2 regions of the Streptomyces sp. NPDC058880 genome follow, and region 2 is predicted to be linked to the other one. Evidence: riboswitches for the same ligand, from Rfam matches in the RefSeq annotation. Region 2 holds a riboswitch; the other holds the start of a gene.
What was found. A riboswitch is a leader RNA that binds a small molecule or an ion and turns the genes downstream of it on or off. The one in region 2 is predicted to bind thiamine pyrophosphate.
Positions count from the first base shown of each region.

Region 1: linked by a shared signal. The riboswitch ahead of thiC (phosphomethylpyrimidine synthase ThiC) and the one ahead of ACFW2G_RS20455 (thiamine ABC transporter substrate binding subunit) in region 2 are both predicted to bind thiamine pyrophosphate.

Region 1 is NZ_JBHYMC010000005.1:86,527-91,268, reverse strand. Features, by position in the region: gene ACFW2G_RS04995 (helix-turn-helix domain-containing protein) at 1-127, shown strand, start outside; gene ACFW2G_RS04990 (SsgA family sporulation/cell division regulator) at 225-683, shown strand; gene ACFW2G_RS04985 (YibE/F family protein) at 795-2,174, opposite strand; TPP riboswitch at 2,248-2,392, shown strand; gene thiC (phosphomethylpyrimidine synthase ThiC) at 2,387-4,174, shown strand; gene ACFW2G_RS04975 (glycosyltransferase) at 4,243-4,742, opposite strand, start outside.
Region 2 is NZ_JBHYMC010000035.1:61,689-66,430, reverse strand. Features, by position in the region: gene rlmN (23S rRNA (adenine(2503)-C(2))-methyltransferase RlmN) at 1-939, shown strand, start outside; TPP riboswitch at 998-1,107, shown strand; gene ACFW2G_RS20455 (thiamine ABC transporter substrate binding subunit) at 1,192-2,292, shown strand; gene ACFW2G_RS20450 (ABC transporter permease) at 2,409-4,025, shown strand; gene ACFW2G_RS20445 (ABC transporter ATP-binding protein) at 4,025-4,742, shown strand, end outside.

The sequences.
Region 1 (4,742 bases), on a different contig from region 2:
TACGGCCGCGACGATGGCCATTTCCTTGCCCCTGCACCAGGAAGATCGATTGCTGTATGTAGTCGATCGACTACGGAGTGAAGTAGGCGCGCTGTTGAGCACCCTCTCGTTCTCTATCAGTATCTGAAAACTCACTCCTTGTGATCTGCTCGCGCTTCCACCACTCTTGTCAAGAGGGTCCTGGGGGGTCATTCCTGGCCACTTCCACTACAGCGGGGTAGGCAATGCGCGAGTCGGTACAGGCAGAGGTCATGATGAGTTTCCTCGTTTCCGAGGAGCTCTCGTTCCGGATCCCGGTGGAACTCCGGTACGACGCCCGTGATCCCTACGCAGTCCGCCTGACCTTCCACCTTCCCGGAGACGCGCCCGTGACCTGGGCGTTCGGCCGGGAGCTGCTCCTCGACGGCATCAACAAGCCGTGTGGTGACGGCGATGTGCATATCGCCCCCACCTGCCCCGAGGAGCTGTCCGACGTCCACATCCGGCTTCAGGTCGGCGGCGACCGTGCCCTGTTCCGGGCCAGCGCGGCACCGCTCGTCGCGTTCCTCGACCGCACCGACCGGCTCGTGCCGCTCGGACAGGAACGGAACACGGGCGACTTCGAGGAACACCTGGACGAGGCACTCGGCAGAATCCTGGCCGAGTCGCGGCAGAACGAGCAGAACGAGCAGAACGCGGGCTGAACCGCAGTCCGGGTCCGCTCGCTCCCGCGCGCCGATGAGTGGTCCTTGCCCGCTCACCCTTCGGGCCGAAGCGCGGTCCCGGCCCGCTCATCCCTCGGGCCGAACCACCGTTCAGCGCTTGCGCCGCCGGCCCCGGCCGCCGCGTGCCGGCCCCGAGCCCGGTGCGGCGTCCGGGGATTCCGGCCGGTCGGCTGACACGACCAGCGCCGCGAGTGCCGTCGTCACGGGCACCGAGGCCACGAGACCGATCGAGCCGACGAGGGTCCGTACGATCTCCACCGCGACCAGTTCGCTGTTCGCCACCGCTCCCATGCTGCTGTTGGCGATCGAGAACAGCAGGAGCAAGGGGAGCGCGGCGCCCGCGTAGGCCAGTACCAGGGTGTTGACCACCGACGCGATGTGGTCGCGGCCGATCCGGATGGCGGCCCGATACAGGGCCCGGGGGCCCATCGACGGGTCGGCCTGGTGCAGTTCCCAGACCGCCGAGGTCTGGGTGACCGTCACGTCGTCGAGGACGCCCAGCGATCCGATGATGATCCCGGCGAGCAGCAGACCGCTCATGTCGATGTCCGGGTACAGACCGTGGATCAGACCGGTGTTGTCGTCGGTGTTCCCGCTGAGGAACGCCCAGTCGATGAACACCGAACCCAGCAGGCCGATCAGCAGCAACGACACGAGCGTCCCCAGGACCGCCACGGAGGTGCGTGCGGTCAGGCCGTGGCACATGTAGAGCGCGATCAGCATGATGGCGCTCGCCCCGACCACCGCGACCACCAGCGGGTTCGATCCCTGGAGGATGGCGGGGAGGATGAAGAGCGTCAGCACGCCGAAGCTGACGACGAGTGCGATCAGCGCGAAGAGCCCGCGCATCCGGCCGACGAGGACGACCGAGAGCGCGAAGATGCCGGCCAGTGCCGCCAGCGGAAGCTTGCGGTTCACGTCGATCACCGAGTACTGGAGGTCGCGCGGCGCGTCGGGGGCGTACGCGACCACCACCTCCTGGCCATCCGCGAGCTGCCGTGGTGCGCCCGGCTGGACGATCTCCACGAAGGTGCGTCCCCGGTCCGGGCCGCTCCCGACCTCGACGGTGGCCTTCTTGCACTCTCCGGTCTGCGCGGCCCGGGCCTCGCGCCCCGTCGGGGTCGACACCTCGCCGGTCGGCGGCACCTGCCCGGCGTTCACGGACGCGCAGTCGACGCGTTCCAGTGAGACGACCTTGGCCTGCTGGGTCTGCCGGTCGAAGCCCACCCCGGTCCGCTCGTGGTCCGGGGCGCCGCCCGGCCAGAGGACCGCCAGACCGGCGAACACGGCGACGGCAAAGGGGATCAGCACCGCCGCGATGACCTTGCGCAGGTGCTTCGAGACGGGGGCGGCCGGTCCGTGACCGTGGCTGTGGGAATGGCCGGAGGAGTGCCCGTGTCCGGCGTGCGCGTGGCCGGAGTGGCTGCCGGTCTCGGTGGGCTCGGTGGGGGGCTGCGGCGAGGACGTCACCAGCAGATCATCGCAAGAGATGAGGGGGGCCCACTGTTCAGCACGCCATGGATGACGCTAGCGTGGGGGCTACTTTGCACAACGCGGGAGCTCGGAGCACCGGGCTGAGAGGGCGCTGATCACCGTACGCGGGCACGGATGCGTAGGGGAAGAGGCTGCGTCGACCGCCGAACCTGTTACCGGGTAATGCCGGCGTAGGGAGATCAGGTCTCATGACCATTCAGGACGCACGCACGCCTGCCGTCAGCCAGGACGCCGACGGCTCGACCGAGCGCAAGCCGGGCTGGCACAAGGGCTACGTGGCGGGCTCCCGCCCCGACATCCGGGTGCCGGTCCGCCAGGTCCACCTCACCAACGGCAAGGACGTGACGCTCTACGACACGTCCGGTCCGTACACCGACCCGCAGATCGAGACCGATGTGCGACGGGGCCTCGCGCCGCTGCGCGAGAACTGGATCATCGGCCGCGGCGACACCGAGGAGTACGCCGGACGCCCGGTCCGCCCCGAAGACGACGGCATCAAGCACACCTCGCCGCGCGGCGGCCTCAAGAACCTCGACGCGGTCTTCCCGGGCCGCCCCCGCCAGCCCCGCCGGGGCCGCGACGGGGCCGCCGTCACGCAGCTCGCGTACGCCCGCCGGGGCGAGGTCACCCCGGAGATGGAGTACGTCGCGATCCGCGAGAACGTCTCCGCCGAGGTCGTCCGTGAGGAGATCGCGGCAGGTCGCGCGGTGCTCCCCGCGAACGTGAACCACCCGGAGATCGAGCCGATGATCATCGGCAAGAAGTTCCTGGTGAAGGTCAACGCCAACATCGGCAACTCCGCCGTCACCTCCTCGATCGAGGAGGAGGTGGAGAAGATGACCTGGGCGACCCGCTGGGGCGCCGACACGGTCATGGACCTCTCGACGGGCCGCAACATCCACACCACCCGCGAGTGGGTCCTGCGCAACTCCCCCGTGCCGATCGGCACCGTGCCGCTCTACCAGGCACTCGAGAAGGTCGACGGCCGTGCCGAGGAGCTGACCTGGGAGATCTATAAGGACACGGTCATCGAGCAGGCCGAGCAGGGCGTCGACTACATGACGGTCCACGCCGGCGTGCTGCTCCCGTACGTGCCGCTGACCGCCCGCCGCAAGACCGGCATCGTCTCGCGCGGCGGCTCGATCATGGCCGCATGGTGCCTCGCGCACCACAAGGAGAACTTCCTCTACACGAACTTCGAGGAGCTCTGCGAGATCCTGGCGACGTACGACGTCACGTACTCGCTGGGTGACGGCCTGCGCCCGGGGTCCATCGCGGACGCCAACGACGCGGCGCAGTTCGCGGAGCTCAAGACGCTGGGCGAGCTCAACACCATCGCCAAGCGCCACAACGTGCAGACGATGATCGAGGGTCCGGGCCATGTCCCGATGCACAAGATCAAGGAGAACATCGACCTCCAGCAGGAGATCTGCGAGGAGGCGCCCTTCTACACGCTCGGCCCGCTCACCACGGACGTGGCGCCCGCGTACGACCACATCACCTCGGGCATCGGCGCCGCGATGATCGCCTGGTGGGGTACGGCGATGCTCTGCTACGTCACGCCCAAGGAGCACCTGGGCCTGCCCAACCGGGACGACGTCAAGACCGGCGTGATCACGTACAAGATCTCGGCGCACGCCGCCGACCTCGCCAAGGGACACCCGGGTGCCCAGGAGTGGGACGACGCCCTGTCCGACGCGCGGTTCGAGTTCCGCTGGGAGGACCAGTTCAACCTGGCCCTGGACCCGGACACGGCGCGTGAGTTCCACGACGAGACCCTTCCCGCCGAACCGGCCAAGACCGCGCACTTCTGCTCCATGTGCGGTCCGAAGTTCTGCTCGATGAAGATCTCGCAGGACATCCGCCGCGAGCACGGCGGGGACCTGAAGGCGGAGGAGATCCAGGCCGGCATGGCGGAGAAGTCCGCCGAGTTCGCGGCCTCGGGCAACCGCGTCTACCTCCCGCTGGCCGACTGAGACCGGCCGTCAGGTACCGGATGCGGCGCGGACCCGCGACCCATGGGGGGAGTCGCGGGTCCGCGCCGTCAGGCCGCCGCCCGGTACTCCGGACCCAGCTTGGCCAGGGCGAACGCGCGGTTCTCGAGCACCCGTTCCCGCTGGCTCTCCGGGAGCCCGTCCTCCCGCAGGAGGCGTTCGCAGCACTCCAGCGACTCCTCGTACGCGCCGACCCAGTAGGCGGCGACCGCGAGCTCGTCGAGTGCACGCCACTCGTACCAGTCGAACTCGACGAACAGGATGTCCTCGGGGCGCGGGATCCGCGCCGCCTGACGGGCGAACAGGTACGCCAGCTCGAAGCGGCCGTCCAGACGGCACAGGCGGGCCAGGTCGCCGAGCGCCTCGGCCCGGCCGGGCCGGCTCTCGTGGGCGCGGAGGTAGCGGTCCGTCACCTCGGCCGGCGGGCGCCGGAGACCTGCCGCGAGCCGTGCCGCGTAGAGCCGTGCGCAGAACGCCTCCTCGGCGAAGCCGCCCATGGCCGCCCGTCGGTCGTATGCGGCGAGGGACTTCTCCGGCTCGCCCGCGTCGC
Region 2 (4,742 bases):
CACGACCCCGCCGAGTGGACGGACATCCCCGCCGGCTCCCGGACCAAGCTCCAGCAGGAGCTCCTCCCGGACCTGATGAGCGTCATCCGGCACATCAGCTGCGACGACGACACCACCCGCAAGACCCTGTGGAAGCTGCACGACGGCACACTCGTCGAGTCCGTGCTGATGCGCTATCCCGACCGGGTCACCATGTGCATCTCCTCGCAGGCCGGCTGCGGCATGAACTGTCCCTTCTGTGCCACCGGCCAGGCTGGTCTGGACCGCAACCTCTCCACCGCCGAGATCGTGCACCAGATCGTCGACGGCATGCGCGCCCTGCGCGACGGCGAGGTGCCCGGCGGCCCCGCCCGGCTGTCGAACATCGTCTTCATGGGCATGGGCGAGCCCCTGGCCAACTACAACCGCGTCGTCGGCGCCATCCGCCGGCTCACGGACCCGGAGCCCGACGGCCTCGGTCTGTCCCAGCGCGGCATCACGGTCTCCACGGTCGGCCTGGTCCCGGCCATGCTGCGGTTCGCCGACGAGGGCTTCAAGTGCCGCCTCGCGGTCTCGCTGCACGCGCCGGACGACGAGCTGCGCGACACCCTGGTCCCGGTGAACACCCGCTGGAAGGTCCGCGAGGTCCTCGACGCGGCCTGGGAGTACGCCGAGAAGTCCAGCCGCCGGATCTCGATCGAGTACGCCCTGATCCGCGACATCAACGACCAGGCCTGGCGCGGTGACCTCCTGGGACGGCTGCTCAAGGGCAAGCGCGTGCACGTCAACCTGATCCCGCTGAACCCGACCCCCGGATCCAAGTGGACCGCCTCGCGGCCCGAGGACGAGAAGGCTTTCGTGGAGGCCATCGCCCGCCACGGCGTGCCCGTGACCGTACGGGACACCCGGGGCCAGGAGATCGACGGCGCGTGCGGCCAGCTGGCCGCTTCGGAGCGCTGACGTCCGCTTCTGACCGGTCCCATTCGGCCACGAGGTACCCTGTGGCCGAACCAATTGCATATTCCGACAGGGGAGCGCCACAGCGCTGAGAGTGCGGTATCCGTCATCCGCAGACCCTCTGAACCTCGCCCCGGTCATTCGGGGTAGGAAGTTCGGTCACCACTCAAGCTGTTGCGCCCTGCCCGGCGTCCGCTCCCACAGAGCGCCGGGCAGGGCCGCGTCTTCTCCTGGTCATCCCAGGAGGAATCACCAGTGAGCACCACCAGGAAGATCGCGGGCGCTGCGCTCGCGGCCGCGCTGGGCGTCACCACGCTCAGCGCCTGCGGCGGCGGCGACGCCAAGGACAAGGCCGCGGGCACCAGCGACGCCCCGAAGTCCAAGACCGTCACGCTCGTCTCCCACGACTCCTTCAACGTGACCGAGTCGGTCCTCAAGGAGTTCGAGCAGCAGAGCGGTTACACCGTCAAGGTGCTGAAGTCCGGTGACGCCGGCGCCGCCCTGAACCAGGAGATCCTCACCAAGGGCTCCCCCCGCGGCGACGTCTTCTTCGGCGTCGACAACACCCTGCTCTCGCGTGCCCTCGACAACGGCATCTTCACCCCGTACGAGGCCAAGGGCCTGGCCGACGTGAAGCCCGAGTACGTGCTCGACAGCGAGCACCGGGTCACCCCGGTCGACACCGGCGACATCTGCGTCAACTACGACAAGGCCTACTTCGCCGACAAGAAGATCGCCCCGCCGCAGACGCTCGACGACCTGACCAAGCCCGAGTACAAGAACCTGCTGGTGGTCGAAAACGCCGCGACGTCCTCTCCCGGCCTCGGATTCATGCTCGCCTCCGTCGGCAAGTACGGCGAGGAGGGCTGGCAGGACTACTGGAGCAAGCTGAAGGCCAACGGCGTCGAGGTCGTCGACGGCTGGGAGCAGGCCTACAACGAGCGCTTCTCCGGATCCGCGGGCGGTAAGAAGGCCAAGGGCGACCGCCCCCTGGTCGTCTCCTACGCCTCCAGCCCGCCGGTCGAGGTGCTGTACGGCGAGCCGCAGCCGGCCGAGGCCCCCACAGGCGTCGCCACCGGCACCTGCTTCCGCCAGACCGAGTTCGCGGGCCTGCTCAAGGGCGCGAAGAACGAGGAGGGTGGCAAGGCCCTCGTGGACTTCCTGATCAGCAAGAAGTTCCAGGAGGACATGCCGCTCCAGATGTTCGTGAACCCCGTGACCAAGGACGCCGCGCTGCCGGAGCTGTTCACCAAGCACGGCGTGGTGGTCGACAAGCCGGAGAACGTGGCACCGGAGACCATCGCCAAGAACCGTGAGCAGTGGGTCAAGGCATGGACCGCACTGGTCGTGAAGTAGCCGCCACGAAGGAGCCGGGAGCGGCGTCGGCCGACGACGCCGCCCCGGTCCCCGGACCGGGGCGGGCACCCGGGCGGGGCGGGAGCGGGCGGGCCACCGCCGTCCGCCTCGCCCTGATGGCCGCCCCCCTCGCCTTCTTCGGGCTGTTCTTCGCCTACCCCGTCGCGGCGATCGTCGGCCGCGGCCTCAAGACCGACACCGGATGGCAGTTCGGCCGGATCGGCGAGGTCCTGTCCCGGCCCGACATCGCCGGCGTGCTCTGGTTCACCACCTGGCAGGCGTTCGCCTCCACCGCGCTCACCTTGCTGATCGCGCTCCCCGGCGCGTACGCCTTCGCACGCCTTGAGTTCCCCGGCAAACAGCTGCTGCGGGCGGTGGTGACCGTGCCGTTCGTGCTCCCGACCGTGGTCGTGGGCACCGCCTTCCTCGCTCTGCTCGGGCGCGGCGGCATGCTGGAGGAGCTGGCGGGCGTCCGGCTCGACACCACCGTCTGGGCGATCCTGCTCGCCCACGTCTTCTTCAACTACGCCGTCGTCGTCCGTACCGTCGGCGGCCTGTGGGCCCAGCTCGATCCGCGCCAGGAGGAGGCCGCCCGGGTGCTGGGCGCCGGCCGGTTCGCCGCCTGGCGGCGGGTGACGCTGCCCGCGCTCGCCCCGGCCGTGGCCGCGGCCTCCCTGATGGTGTTCCTCTTCACCTTCAGCTCCTTCGGCGTCGTGCTGATCCTGGGCGGACCCGCCTACTCCACCCTGGAGGTGGAGGTCTACCGGCAGACCGCGCAGCTGCTGGACCTGCCGACGGCGGCCGTGCTGACGATGGTGCAGTTCGCCGCCATCGGCGCGATCCTCGCCCTGCACGCCTGGACGGTGCGTCGGCGCGAGACCGCACTGCGCCTGGTCGACCCGGGCCGTACCGCGCACCGGCCGCACGGTGGGGCGCAGCACACCCTCCTGGGCGGGGTCCTGCTCACCATCGGGCTGCTGATCGTGGCGCCGCTGGCCGTGCTCGTCGAGCGGTCCTTCGACACCCCCGGTGGCTACGGCCTCGGCTTCTACCGGGCCCTGCAGGACGCCGGCGCCGGCGGCGGCACCTTCCTGGTACCGCCGCTGGAGGCGATCTGGAACTCCCTGCAGTACGCGCTCGCCGCCACCGCGGTCGCCCTGGTCGTCGGGGGACTCGCGGCCGCGGTCCTGACCAGGCGCGGCGGCCGCTTCGTACGCGGCTTCGACGCGATGCTGATGCTCCCGCTGGGGGTGTCCGCCGTGACGGTCGGCTTCGGCTTCCTGATCACCCTGGACGAGCCGCCGCTGGATCTGCGGACCTCGTGGATCCTGGTGCCGCTGGCCCAGGCCCTGGTCGGCGTGCCCTTCGTCGTACGGACCATGCTGCCGGTACTGCGCGCGGTGGACGGACGGCTGCGGGAGGCCGCCGCCGTGCTGGGCGCGTCACCGCTGCGCGCCTGGCGGGAGGTGGACCTGCCGCTGGTGCGGCGGGCGCTGCTGATCGCGGCCGGGTTCGCCTTCGCCGTGTCGCTGGGCGAGTTCGGCGCGACCGTCTTCATCGCGCGGCCGGACCGGCCGACGCTGCCGGTGGCCGTGGCGCGGCTGCTGGGACGGGCCGGCGAACTGAACTACGGGCAGGCGATGGCCCTGAGCACCATCCTGATGCTGGTGTGCGCGGTCTCCCTGCTGGCGCTGGAGCGGCTGCGTCCCGACAAGACCTCCGGAGAGTTCTGATGACCCTGCTTCAGCTGGAAGGGGTGTCGGTCCGCTTCGGCGAGCGCGCGGTCGTCGACTCCGTGGACCTGACGGTGGACGAGCACGAGACCGTGTGCGTGCTGGGTCCGAGCGGCAGCGGGAAGTCCACACTGCTGCGGGTGGTGGCCGGGCTCCAGCAGGTGTCCGGGGGACGCGTGCTGCTGGACGGCGCCGACCAGGCCGCCGTACCCGTGCACCGGCGCGGCGTGGGCCTGATGTTCCAGGACCACCAGCTCTTCCCGCACCGCGATGTCGGCGCGAACGTCTCCTTCGGCCTGCGGATGCGCGGCGGCGGCCGTGCCGGGGGCCGCCGGACGTACCCCGACCGGGTCGCCGAACTGCTCGAACTGGTGGGGCTCCCCGGGGCACAGGGCCGCGCCGTGGCCTCCTTGTCCGGGGGAGAGCAGCAGCGGGTGGCGCTGGCCCGGGCCCTGGCGCCCTCGCCGCGGCTGTTGATGCTCGACGAACCGCTCGGCCAGCTGGACCGGGGGCTGCGGGAGCGGCTCGTGGTCGAGCTGCGAGGGCTGTTCTCACGCCTGGGCACGACGGTCCTGGCCGTCACGCACGACCAGGGGGAGGCCTTCGCGCTGGCCGACCGGGTGGTGGTGATGCGGGATGGCCGGATCGCTCAGGCCGGAACGCCACTTGAGGTGTGGCAGCGGCCCGCCTCGGAGTTCGTGGCACGCTTCCTGGGCT